DNA from 4 places in the Lysinibacillus sp. FW12 genome. Region 3 is predicted to be linked to each of the others. Evidence: riboswitches for the same ligand, from Rfam matches in the RefSeq annotation. Region 3 holds a riboswitch; each other region holds the start of a gene.

Region 1 (3,138 bases), 710 kb from region 3:
GTGTTTGGGCTGCACTTGCAGGGCTAATTATTGGATTTGAAGTGTTTACAGGAGACATCTTCCTTTATATTTTATTCGCCATCATCACAGTGTTACGCATTCTTTCCTATATGATGAAATGGCGTTTGCCTTTACGTAAGCTAAATCGAGCATAATGAATGGGGAATAAGCCCAAATAGTATTGCAACTATACAGGCTTATTCCTTTTTTATTTAGCTAATAGTTGCATCGCTTCCTCTAACGTCACCATATTGTTCATCATGGAGCAGGCTGCATCTAAAATGGGAAAAGCTAAGGCGGCACCAGAGCCTTCTCCTAAGCGCATGTTCATATGTAGCATTGGTTCAATGCCGAGTAACGCTGCGGCAATTTTAGCACCCGGTTCCTCTGAAGCATGGGAAGGGATAATATAATCTTTTACTTTCGGTTCAAGCTTATATGCGATAAGTGCGGCAATAGTTGAAATAAAACCATCAATCACAACCGGCTTACGATGGACAGCTGCCCCTAGTATGATACCAGTCATGGCCCCTATCTCTAAGCCCCCGACTTTAGCTAATACATCTAAACCGTCTTGAGGGTCTGGTTGATTGACCTCAATAGCTTTTTTAATAACCGCTGCTTTATGAGCAATGCCACCATTGCCTACACCTGCCCCAAACCCTGTTACTTCAATTGGATCACATCCAGTCAATACAGCTAAAATAGCAGCACTAGGTGTTGTATTACCAATGCCCATTTCACCTGTGCCAAGTACATTAGCCCCTTTTGCTATTTCCTCTGTCGCCACATGAATTCCTACTTCAATTGCTTGAATGGCTTCCTCTTTAGACATGGCAGGTCCTTTTGCCATATTGTCTGTACCGTACTTAATTTTATTGATGATGACACCTGCACCGTGTGGAATCTCTTCTTTCACCCCTACATCTACTGTGACCACCTTGGCATTGGTAATGTTTGCAATCGCGCAAACACCTGTACCACCTTGAGGGAAATTTAATGTTTGAAAGACCGTAACATCTTGTGGATTCGTGGTTACACCTTCTTCACAAACACCGTGATCAGCAGCACAGATAATAATGACCTTTTTATCAACGAGCGGATATAATTGTCCAGTTATCCCAGAAAGCTGCACAGCAATGGACTCTAGTTTTCCTAAACTACCAGGGGGCTTACAGAGAGCATCTATACGCTTTCTTGCTTGCTCCCTCGTTTTCATGTCAGCACCTTGGATGTTTTGTAACGTGTTTTGTAGTAATTGCATGATAATTTCTCCTTTCCTTTTAAGACAAAAAGAAAAAGCCTGTAGTTTATCGTCACAACAAATAAACTACAGACTTTTCCATCATCCATACCTTTTAAAGCAAATAGGCAGGTCTCCTGGCTCAAGTTCAGCATTCCATAGCACCTTCCCAGCAACGCGCTAGTGGTATTTACTATAGAACTCCCTTATACAGTGGCGGGTCCGCTAAAGATTTTCACTTTATTCCCTATTCTCCCCTTTGGGCACCTAATGCTTTTATTAAATTACTTTAAATCTACGACAGCTTATTCTTCCTGTCAAACCCTTTTACACTTTTTCAATTTCACTTTGTAATGTGGAGCCTAATAGGAGAATGGCTCCTATTAGTTGTAGCAGCGTCATTTTTTCTCCAATAATCATCGTGGAGATCACTAATGATGTCAGTGGATCAATATAGCTAAGAATAGCTATACTTTGACCTTTTAGCTGTGACATGCCTAAAAAGAATAAATAAAATCCTATACCTGCATGGACAATGCCCAATACGATGAGTAATAGAATAGAAGCAAAATTTATTTGCATCACCTGAAAACCCGTCGTTCCTACAATATAGAGGCTGAGGAAAAATGCAGCTAAACAGAGTTGGATAATCGTATTATGTGGTTCCTTTAACCCGCGAATATTTTTATTTGTAAATGTTAGTAGGGTGTAAAAGCATGCCGCAATCAGACCATAGACAATACCAATTAAGTGTCCACTATTTTCTGCGTTCTGACTTTGCACTATCAAAAAAAGACCGATAAGTGCTACAACAACATATACTATTTTTCTTGCAACTAGCTTTTCTTTTAAAATAATAGGCGATAAACAGATGACCAATACGGGTGCAAAATAATAACTTAGGGCAGCATTAGCAATGGTCGTTTCCTTATACGCCTGAAATAAAAATATCCAATTTCCACATAAAGCAACACTTGAAATTAATAACGGCCATTTATTCAGGACAATAGCGCTTCTTGCAAAGCTTTCCTTTTTATAAATAAAAATTACTAGTAAAAAACAAGCACCAATGCCACTCATCCAAAAGGCAATCTCACTAGAAGCTAAAGGAATATACCTTGCAAAAACACCGACAGCACCAAAAATAACCATAGATAATACAAATGCTAATTTCCCGCTCATTAAAAATTCCTACTTTCTACGCATATAGTTTGAGCCTATACAGTAGAATCTAATAAGAATGAGCAATCAGTTATCGGATGCCTAAACAGTAGATTCTACTGTAAAGACATTGTTGGGGGTGCTATTGATCGAAACATACAAAATCCCTCCTTCATTACATGTTATCATAACATATTTCTGAAAATTCAGGAGAGTTTGTCTTTGAAAAAATGAGGTAAATTATTCAATAATCTAAATGATGAAAAAGGAGAAGATACGATGAATGCAAAAGAATTAAGAAACGCCATTGCTGAAACATGTGAAACTCATGATAGCCCGTATGCCCAGCTCGTAAAACCAATTAATCAGTTATTAATGGACATCGACGCATCTATTAGCGAAGAAACAGCACATACAATTATAAAAAATTTAAAATTATTTCATAGCGGACATAAATACATTACGGAGTGTCACTTTGATGAAAGTGACAATTTTTTAAAGGATGGTATTGAGCTTCTCCAAAAGGGGGATCTTGCGAATGGTGCACTACAAGTTTACGGGGCTGGTTTGAACTTTGCCAGTTATGCTGCAAAGATTAAAGGACAAAAAAATGTGAATCTTTATAACAATTTTGCAGAAAACTTTGGTTACATTATGAATTCATTAAAAGAATAGACCTAAAAAAAGAAAGAGTAGGCACTCTTTCTTTTTACGTATCACATTATTTAAATTCT
Region 2 (3,138 bases), 2.3 Mb from region 3:
TGACGTTCTCTATAGGCACTTTTTACAAGTCCTACTGGTGTGTCTGGCGAGCGATATTCTAAGAGAATTCGTTGTGCTTCTACAATTTGTCTTGTTCTCCTACCACTTTTAGGATTGTATAAAGCAATAACAAAATCAGCCATTGCAGCAGCCTCGACACGCTTTGCAATTAAATTCCATGGTGTTAGGTGATCACTCAGACTAATGGTACAAGCATCATGCATAATCGGAGCCCCTAGTAAACTAGCACATGAATTGATTGCTGAAATACCAGGAACTATTTCTACTTCAATGCCTGTAGCTTCTGTCCAGCCTAATTCGATTAACACTTCGTACACTAATCCCGCCATACCATAGACGCCAGCATCCCCACTCGAAATTACGGAGACGATGCTGCCTGATTCTGCTTGACGAACAGCCTCTTGAGCACGTGATACCTCTTCTGTCATTCCGGTACTGACAATAGACTTTGCACTGACTAAATCTTGAATAAGCTCTACATAGGTTTTATAGCCTATGATCATATCACTTTGTTGTAAAGCCTCTACTGCTCGTGTCGTAATATGCTTAAAATCTCCAGGTCCAAAGCCCACTACGAAAATTTTCCCTTTTTGCGCCATGCTGTTACCCCTCTTTCACCTTTTCGATCCCTTTAATGGCTGTCGTTTGTGCTGTACGCTGTAATGTACCTTCCCGAAGTGTAAAGACATGTTCGTTGTATAATGATTCATGATGTAAATCTTGTACGAGTATTCTTGCATGCTCTGTTGATGGCACTCGATACCAATTTCCTTGTGGATAGGCGATGACTACACAAGCATCCTTGCATCGTCCATTACAGCGCGTTCTTGTCGTATGTATTTCCTGATCGAGTGCTTGTCGCTGTATTTCATCTCGAATGGCTAAGGTAATTTCCTCAGCATCCTTTCTCATGCAGCTACTGCCATTGCAAATAAAGAGATGTGTTTTCATCCCCTCTAAATTCCATGTTGTCATCTTCTGTCTCCCCTCATTTGCTTTCTGGAAAAAGAAAAAACCCTCACTCTTAACGAAGAGTAAAGGTTTTGTAGAAGCCAAATAAAAACGAATAGAATAAAATACAGGTACTCGCTCTCGCTTCAACTTCTCCCTCCGAAAAGTTTGCATGCACAATCAAATAAGCAGGTTTCCTGACTTAAGCTTCATTTTACTATCGCACCTTCCCAAGTTTTCACCAGTGGTACCTGCGAATTCATCAGCTATTACAGTAGCGGGGGCTGTATTGGATTTTCACCAATTTCCCTATTATCTCGAGCTATTCGAGCACTTATTGACGTTTTATATGAAATTTATTATCTTCTTCAATTGTTTAGAAAACTGTCTCTATCATATCTTATTATTTTAAAATTTCAATATTTCTTTAAAAATTTATGACAAATTTATCAATTTTGCTCGAATCTTATTCTTTAAAAAACTAAGTTCTCCTTACTTCTATCTAAATTTTCTATATGGATATGCAATTAAAAATTTTTATATAAAAAAATCTAGCACAATTATGGAAATTTATGTTACACTTTGTCGTGAAATCTCACAACTTTATGTTTTTTCGGTGTAAAATGCTTGCCATTTTACTTAAAAGGGAAGCCGGTTTGAATCCGGCGCGGTCCCGCCACTGTAATAGGGAGCTTTATAGATAATGTCACTGTCCAATGATGGGAAGACCTATAAAGTGTTGAACTAGAGCCAGGAGACCTGCCGAAAAAAAGGTGATCGTTTCAACCTACGAGGATAGGTGTGCGGCTTAGCAGATGAGAATGATTTGCTTTTTTTAGCTATGCACTTTTCCAGCAGCGGAGAAGTGCTTTTTTATTTTACGCACGCTACATTCTTAAAAAACTAATCGTTAGGAGGAAAGCTTTTGACATTTTCATGGTGGAAACTTAGTTATTTTTTATTGGCCTTGTTAATCGTGCCAAACCGGGCCTTTGCTATGCATATCATGGAAGGCTTTTTACCCATTGAATGGGCCATTTTTTGGTGGGTCATCACGACTCCCTTTATTATTCTAGGATTGCGTTCCATTCGAAAAACAATGGAAGAAAACCCTGAAACAAAAATGCTCTTAGGGCTTTCAGGAGCCTTTGCTTTTGTGCTATCGGCCTTAAAGATCCCCTCTGTTACCGGGAGCTGCTCCCACCCAACTGGCGTTGGACTTGGAACAGTTTTATTTGGACCTTTAGCAATGAGTGTCATTGGGACGATTGTGTTATTATTCCAATCATTACTATTAGCGCATGGTGGTATCACTACTTTAGGAGCCAATGCCTTTTCTATGGCTATTGTCGGTCCGTTTATTGCTTACTTTGTTTTTAAAGGGGCTCAACAAATAGGGTTGTCATTTTCACTTGCCGTTTTCTTTGCCGCTATGCTTGGTGACTTAGGTACATATATTGTGACTTCTGTCCAACTAGCACTAGCCTTCCCTTCAGAGGTTGGAGGTTTTATGGCATCCTTTACAAAGTTCGCAGGAATTTTTGCCTTAACACAAATTCCGTTAGCCGTTAGTGAAGGAATTTTAACAGTCATTGTGATGAATTTCTTGAAAAAATACAATGTCAGCGAATTAAAAACTTTACGTGTTTTCTCTACAAAGGAGGCACATTAAAATGAAACGTAATGTATTGCTATTAGTGATTGTAGTGCTGTTAGCCATCATCCCACTGTTCATCCAAAAAGGAGCAGAATTTGGTGGTGCTGATGGAGAAGCAGAAGCTGCTATTGGAGAAATCGATGCAGAATATGAACCGTGGTTCGACAGCTTATGGGAGCCGCCAAGTGGTGAAATCGAAAGCTTATTATTCGTCCTACAAGCCGCTATTGGTGCTGGTTTTATTGGCTACTTCATTGGCTATATGCGCGGCAAACATAAAGAAGGTTAACCAACATGTTGCTCATTGATAAATATGCCTACCTCAATAAGCTAGCGTTCGTTCATCCACTTGAAAAAATGATCTTTTCACTTGGACTACTTCTAGTAACGCTTATCATGAAAGATGAAGGTCTTTCACTCATTACATTTTTTGTAATGAGTGCTTTTATCATTATAGGTGCGAAAATCCCGCTTAAATACTATATTAAATTACTATTACTACCAGCTTT
Region 3 (3,138 bases):
TCGGGCAGTTCCATCTGGTGAGGTTGAATTTGATGGTGCACTTGCTTATGTTGTAGGTGAACAAAGTAAGGGGATTTATTATATGCTGGAGGCACTGAATCTCTCAAGAATTTGCAATGCCGTAGCATCGATTGGGATTATGCGTCGAGGTTTCTTAGAGGCGAAGCATTATGTGACAAATCGATATGCATTTGGCAAGCCTTTAACACAATACCCAATGATTCAAGATACATTAGGGAAATTTGCAGCTAAGCTACATGTAGAAGTAGCGACCGTTTTTGATCTTATTCAATTATACGATAAAGTAACGAATGGGCATGGAACACAACAAGATGTTATTATGAATCGTTTATATATTGCCATTATGAAAAAGGAAACGGCAGAGCAAGCGGTTCATTATGCTAGTGAAGCAATTGAATTACATGGTGGCAATGGTTATATTGAGGACTTTGTGACACCGCGCTTACTGAGAGATGCTCAAGTGTTGACGGTATGGGAGGGCACGGCTAATATTCTGGCGTTAGAGCTTATTCGGTTAGTGGATAAGTATCAGGTACATGAGCTATTTGTCAGTGAGATGGAAGAACGGTTAGAAAAATTAAAAGATAGCGCTTTGGTGCAAATTGTGAGAGAGCAATTGGTGAAACTAGCTGGGATCTTACAAATTTTTAGTGCTTTAGATGATGCCACGAAAACATTTGAAGCAAAAGATGTTGCAAAGAAAATGGCGCTGTTATATGAAAGTGTCGTAGCAGTTGAATGGGCGCAAAAATTTGGTGGAAAGTATGAAAAGCTTGCGGACGTTTATTTAGAACAGGCATGGTCATTGCGACAAATTGGAGATCAGATGAAAACCGTACAATATTTTTCTGATATTGTATAGAAGCTAGAAGTCGTCTTGAATGGGGGCGACTTTTTTTCGTTTTCATGTATAATAAAATCAACTGAATAGTATAAAGGTTCTTTACTTAAGTAAAGTGAAAAGGGAAAACGGTGTAATTCCGATGCGGTCCCGCCACTGTAAATGTGAGTTTTTTCAAAAGATGCCACTGATGATATTCGGGAAGGCTTGAAAAGACGTAATAAGCATAAGCCAGGAGACCTGCCTTTATAGTATAGACATAACAGCCTACGAGGATAGGGTGGTGGATTTTGTATCAGTTCTTTGGTGCAATGTTAACCCTTCATCATTCGTAGATGAGGGGTCTTATTTGTGTAGGAGAATTTCTGCCCAAATAAAGCACAGATCAACGAAGGAGGATTCACATGAAGAAATTTTGGAAGATAGGATTATCAGCATTTTTAACACTAGGGTTGCTAGCTGCCTGTGGCCAAGAGGAGAAAAACGACAAGTCGTCTAATGAACCGCAAACACAGCAAGAGACATCACAGGTGGACGAAGCAACTTTCCCAATGACCATAACAGATGCCATTGGCAAGGTTATAACACTAGAAGCTCCTCCAGAGAAAATTGTTTCACTTATTCCAAGTAATACTGAAATATTATTTAGCCTTGGTTTAAAAGATGAAATAGTAGGGGTTACAGACAACGATGATTATCCACCAGAGGTAGCTGAAAAGGAAAAGGTTGGTGGTATGGAATACAATATTGAAAAAATTATTGCCCTCAACCCAGATATCGTTTTTTCACATGAATCTAGCATGTCTCTTTCAGAAGCAGCGATTGAACAGCTTGAGTCAGCGGGTGTAAAAGTATTTGTCGTCAATAATGCACAAGATTTTAATGAGACATACACGACGATTGAGCAGCTTGGTCGAGCTACAGGGAAATTGCTAGAGGCTGAAGAAGTTATTGCCAACATGAAGGCAAAGGTAGAAGAAGTGCTGGCCAAAGTAAAAGATGTTGAACCAAAGAAAGTGCTAGTAGAAGCATCTGATGAGCCAGATATCTATACAGCTGGGAATGGTACGTTTATGAACGCGATGCTTGAAATGATCCATGCAGAAAATGTAGCGGCAGATGCTGATGATTGGTATAAAATTGATGCAGAACAAATTATCGCTAAAAATCCAGATGTCATCGTGGTGACATATCACTATGTACCAGATATTTTAACTAAAATACCACAGCGTGCTGGCTTCGATACAATTAATGCTGTGAAAAATAAAGCAATTGTACAAGTAGATGAAAACACAACAAGTCGTCAAGGTCCTCGTTTAGGAGAAGGTCTTGAAGAATTAGCAAAAGCGATCTATCCAGAGGTATTTAAGTGAAAAAAATAGCAGTAGCCTATTTAGTAACAGGCACGCTTCTTCTTATTAGCATCTGGTGTGGCGTAGCAATAGGCTCAGTGCATATTCCATTTGAAGTATTGTGGAATCAGGCGGTTGATGAAACAGCCGCCAATATCTTTTGGAAAATCCGCTTGCCACGTGTATTGTTAGCGGGACTAGTAGGGGCTTCTCTAGCTATTGCAGGAGCTGCCTTTCAAGGTTTGCTAAAAAATCCATTAGCAGATCCATATACACTAGGTGTTTCATCTGGTGCTTCGGTTGGTGCTGTAATGACGATCTTTTTTAGCCTATCTATTCCTATTGTAGGTTTATATGCATTACCCATTTTTAGTATGATTGGCGCTATTATCACGATGGTAGTTGTGATGAGTTTTGCTAGAATGGTAGACCGTTCATTAAAAATGGAGACATTGATATTAACAGGTGTTATTTTTAGTTCATTTTTAGGTTCACTCATTTCTTTAATGATTGCTTTATCTGGTGAAGAGCTACGCCAAGTCGTTGGTTGGTTACTTGGATCTGTATCAATGCGTGGATGGCCATATGTCCAAATGATTATCCCGTTTGTTTTGATTGGCTCACTTATGCTATGGACACAAAGAAGAGAGCTAAATGTTTTATTATATGGTGAAGAGAGAGCGAAACATCTTGGGGTTAATGTAAAGCGGAGTAAGCATTTGATTTTAGCAGGTGGGTCCATGTTAACGGGAGCGGCTGTAGCGGTTTCTGGGACAATTGGTTTTGTAGGCTTAGTTGTGCCGCATATGACAAGAATGATTTGGGGTTCTGATCATCGCCATTTATTGCCATTATCATTTTTAAATGGCGCCACATTACTGATTATTTGCGATTTAGTAGCACGAACAATTATCTTGCCCAGAG
Region 4 (3,138 bases), 880 kb from region 3:
TGCACAATGGTGAACAAGACCTAAATTATCAGGATTTTGAATGGTTTTCATTAGCTCCTTAAATGAGGGATTATTAAAAGGCATTTGCGCATAAAAATTTCGGAACATTTCGGGGCTTACTACTTTATAAAAATCTTTACCACCAGCATTTGTGGGCATTTCAAAAGCATGATTACCCTTTGCTGGTATTTGAATATATCGAGCATGTGAGAACACGGGGTTAGGATTATGCTGTGCTTCCTTGTTGTCACGGTAATCAAAAATAGTTTTAATACCTAACATTTCAAATCGCTCTTTATCTGCTGATGTCATTTTACCAAGTGCTGCAGAGCGGTAGAATAAACCCTTCTTTACAATACGTCCATCCCTTGTCTTATATCCCCCCATATCTCGGAAATTATAGACTGCCTCAAACGGAATAACCTGTGTATCTAACTGTTCCATTCACTACCCTCCCTAAATTATTAAGCATTCTTACCTTTATTCTATAGAACAAATTAAATTAATTCCAATTTTCACGCTAGGTAATAACTAACCATATAAAAATGGCTAGCCGTTAGATCGGCTAGCCTTGAATTGTTATTTAAATAACTCTGGATACACAGCTTTAGCTACTAATTCTACTGCTTCTCCAATACGTGGACCAGGACGATTAGAGATATCAGTATCAAGAGACTGTACAGCTTTATCTTGAATAGCTTTCACAGTATTCCAACCATCACGTGTCAAAATTTCCCCTATAGGATCTTCTGTATAGTTTACTGTTGTTAATATAACCTCTGGATTTTTCGCAATAACCTCTTCCTCAGACACTTGCGCCCAATTGTCTAAATCAGCAAAGACATTCTTAACATTGGCTGCATTTAATATTTCTTGCTGGAAAGTTCCAGCGCCTGCCGTATAAATATCTGGCTTAGGACTAATCTCTAAATAAACATTTTTCGGTGCTTTTACTTCTTTCACCTTTGTTTGTACTTCAGTAATTTTCGCTTTAATCTGTTCGTTTAATTCATTTCCTTTATCTTCAACACCCATTACAGCAGCTAGTTGTTCAATATCCCCATAAACATCATCAAATGATGTGGCAGATTCAATAACAAAAACTTTCAGTCCCGCATCTTCTAATGGTTTCAATGCATCCTTAGAGCCAATTGTGTAAGCAATGACCACATCTGGCTTTAAGGCTATAATGCGTTCACTATCGAAATTCTGAGAATCAGATACTCGTTCGATTTTTTGTGCTGCTTCTGGATATGTGTCATACTCTGTTGCTCCTACGATTTTCTCACCAACACCTAGTGCAAATAAAATCTCCGTATTACTTGGTTGTAAGGAAACAATAGTTTTTGGTACTTCTTTAAATTCTACTTCTACACCACGATCATCTGTTACTTTGTAGGTTGTTTGTTCAGTTTGTTGCGTATCCTGTGAAGCCTCTTTATTTTTTGTATCTTCTGAGGTACCACAACCTGCTAAAACTAATATTAGTACTAGCACTGATAGCCATTGGAAATTAAATACTTTCTTCATTCTTACTCTCCCTTTTCTTTTTCATTGGATAGGATTTACTAATAAACGGTATTTCAGCTATACCTGCTTGGTGATTCATATAGACTGCCATGACAAAGCATACATTTGCTAACAAGCCTAAGTAGTCGAAAAGGATAGCTGGTACCTCTCGTTCCTCTGAAACCTTATGTAATGTACGATATGATTTTTTGGCTTCACTGCGGCAAAGATGTAAAGCAGCAGCAGCCTCTGTGCCCTGAGGTAAAACAAAACTTTGTATTTCTTCCTTCACATGACGAACATAAAAGTCATAGCGTTCGCTTAACCAAGAAAGATCTTCTTCTGTTACTGCTAGCTTTCCTCGGACTGAACCATTGACATGGTAAGCCATAGGTAACATAATCAGCAAATCATCTGCGACAACTTGTACATCCTCCTTTTTTACTGCAGCTAATGCAACCCCTAGATGTGTTGTGAGACTATCTGTTCGAATCTCATAATCAACCGTTGAAGCCTTCTCACGCATAAACGGATAACAAGAATAACGTGCATCCTTTTTCACTTGATGTACCCCCTTCCCATTTTGATAAATTCTTACATGAACGATAGCATAAAAAAACGCCGCTCCTTTAAGCAAAGGAACGACGAAAATAACATAATGATTGCCAATTACTATGACATTACCTATGTAATTTGCCGTATATCCTCCTAGCTTCCGAAGAGTTGTTATACGTTCAAATAAAGGTCGGTCTCCTGGCTTGTACAATTCATTAATGAATTTTAATGAGCTATAAAGAACCTTCCCATCTCCTTGGAGACAGTGGTATATCTTTATAATGGCTGTACTTACAGTTGCGGAAACAGCTTCGGTTTTTCACCGAATTCCCGATTATGCTAGTTAGCACCTTTATTCTGCAAGAATATTTCATTTGTAAAGCAGTTTACCATATATTAATAGGAAAAAACAGTTGTACTCCAAATAGAAACTTTACATCTGTACAAAAAAACACCATCTCGCTACTTTGAACGGATGGCTGCCTTATATTTCTTTTTGTGTTTAACTTCGTGCTCTTCATCAATTAAGCGGTGTGCAATAGCTATTAATTTAGAGTCATTCGTTTGATCATAAAGCTTTTTAAAAGAAATAATAATATCATAGCGAATAAGAGAGGGATGCTTTTCATCCAAACATGTTTGAAATCTCTTAGCTAGATACGAGACAACTAAGTCTCTTTGTACTTGACCTGCTAATCCAATTTTCCAAATAGCTTGTAACGCGTTCCTCGCCGTGGCAAATCGCTCATCATACGTCACAGCCCAAATTTTCAAAAAATCCTCCAATACCCTTTCTTCTGGATCACTTTTTGCGGCTAAGGCACATAAAATTTGTGCAGCACGTGCACGAGCATGTCCATCTTTGTATGTAAGTGCTTGTACAAGCTGTTCCCATACTGCATATGTCCAATCTACGGGCTCCTGCATAATTTTCATTAGTTCCTCGTAAGATTCATATTGAATATCGTGGTCACGCTCTGTTAGATTACTAAAAAGTTGCAAAATCTCTTTTTCCATAATTTATCCCTACCTTTATTGATTCAGAACGTAATAAAATTTGATTTATGGTACACT

Evidence for each region. A riboswitch is a leader RNA that binds a small molecule or an ion and turns the genes downstream of it on or off. The one in region 3 is predicted to bind cobalamin.
Region 1: another riboswitch for cobalamin. It lies ahead of cobT (nicotinate-nucleotide--dimethylbenzimidazole phosphoribosyltransferase); the one in region 3 lies ahead of SJW71_RS21555 (ABC transporter substrate-binding protein).
Region 2: another riboswitch for cobalamin. It lies ahead of SJW71_RS09810 (energy-coupling factor ABC transporter permease); the one in region 3 lies ahead of SJW71_RS21555 (ABC transporter substrate-binding protein).
Region 4: another riboswitch for cobalamin. It lies ahead of SJW71_RS02595 (hypothetical protein); the one in region 3 lies ahead of SJW71_RS21555 (ABC transporter substrate-binding protein).

The regions. Positions count from the first base shown of each region.
Region 1 is NZ_CP139094.1:3,493,010-3,496,147, forward strand. Features, by position in the region: gene SJW71_RS18145 (trimeric intracellular cation channel family protein) at 1-155, shown strand, start outside; gene cobT (nicotinate-nucleotide--dimethylbenzimidazole phosphoribosyltransferase) at 209-1,264, opposite strand; cobalamin riboswitch at 1,354-1,529, opposite strand; gene SJW71_RS18155 (DMT family transporter) at 1,571-2,425, opposite strand; gene SJW71_RS18160 (hypothetical protein) at 2,684-3,079, shown strand; gene SJW71_RS18165 (rhodanese-like domain-containing protein) at 3,126-3,138, opposite strand, start outside.
Region 2 is NZ_CP139094.1:1,924,367-1,927,504, reverse strand. Features, by position in the region: gene cobJ (precorrin-3B C(17)-methyltransferase) at 1-620, opposite strand, end outside; gene SJW71_RS09815 ((2Fe-2S) ferredoxin domain-containing protein) at 625-996, opposite strand; cobalamin riboswitch at 1,143-1,325, opposite strand; cobalamin riboswitch at 1,570-1,753, shown strand; gene SJW71_RS09810 (energy-coupling factor ABC transporter permease) at 1,898-2,644, shown strand; gene SJW71_RS09805 (energy-coupling factor ABC transporter substrate-binding protein) at 2,646-2,918, shown strand; gene cbiQ (cobalt ECF transporter T component CbiQ) at 2,924-3,138, shown strand, end outside.
Region 3 is NZ_CP139094.1:4,204,015-4,207,152, reverse strand. Features, by position in the region: gene SJW71_RS21560 (acyl-CoA dehydrogenase family protein) at 1-883, shown strand, start outside; cobalamin riboswitch at 941-1,124, shown strand; gene SJW71_RS21555 (ABC transporter substrate-binding protein) at 1,267-2,235, shown strand; gene SJW71_RS21550 (FecCD family ABC transporter permease) at 2,232-3,138, shown strand, end outside.
Region 4 is NZ_CP139094.1:484,245-487,382, reverse strand. Features, by position in the region: gene SJW71_RS02605 (tyrosine-protein phosphatase) at 1-444, opposite strand, end outside; gene SJW71_RS02600 (ABC transporter substrate-binding protein) at 580-1,530, opposite strand; gene SJW71_RS02595 (hypothetical protein) at 1,514-2,071, opposite strand; cobalamin riboswitch at 2,236-2,433, opposite strand; gene SJW71_RS02590 (hypothetical protein) at 2,527-3,081, opposite strand.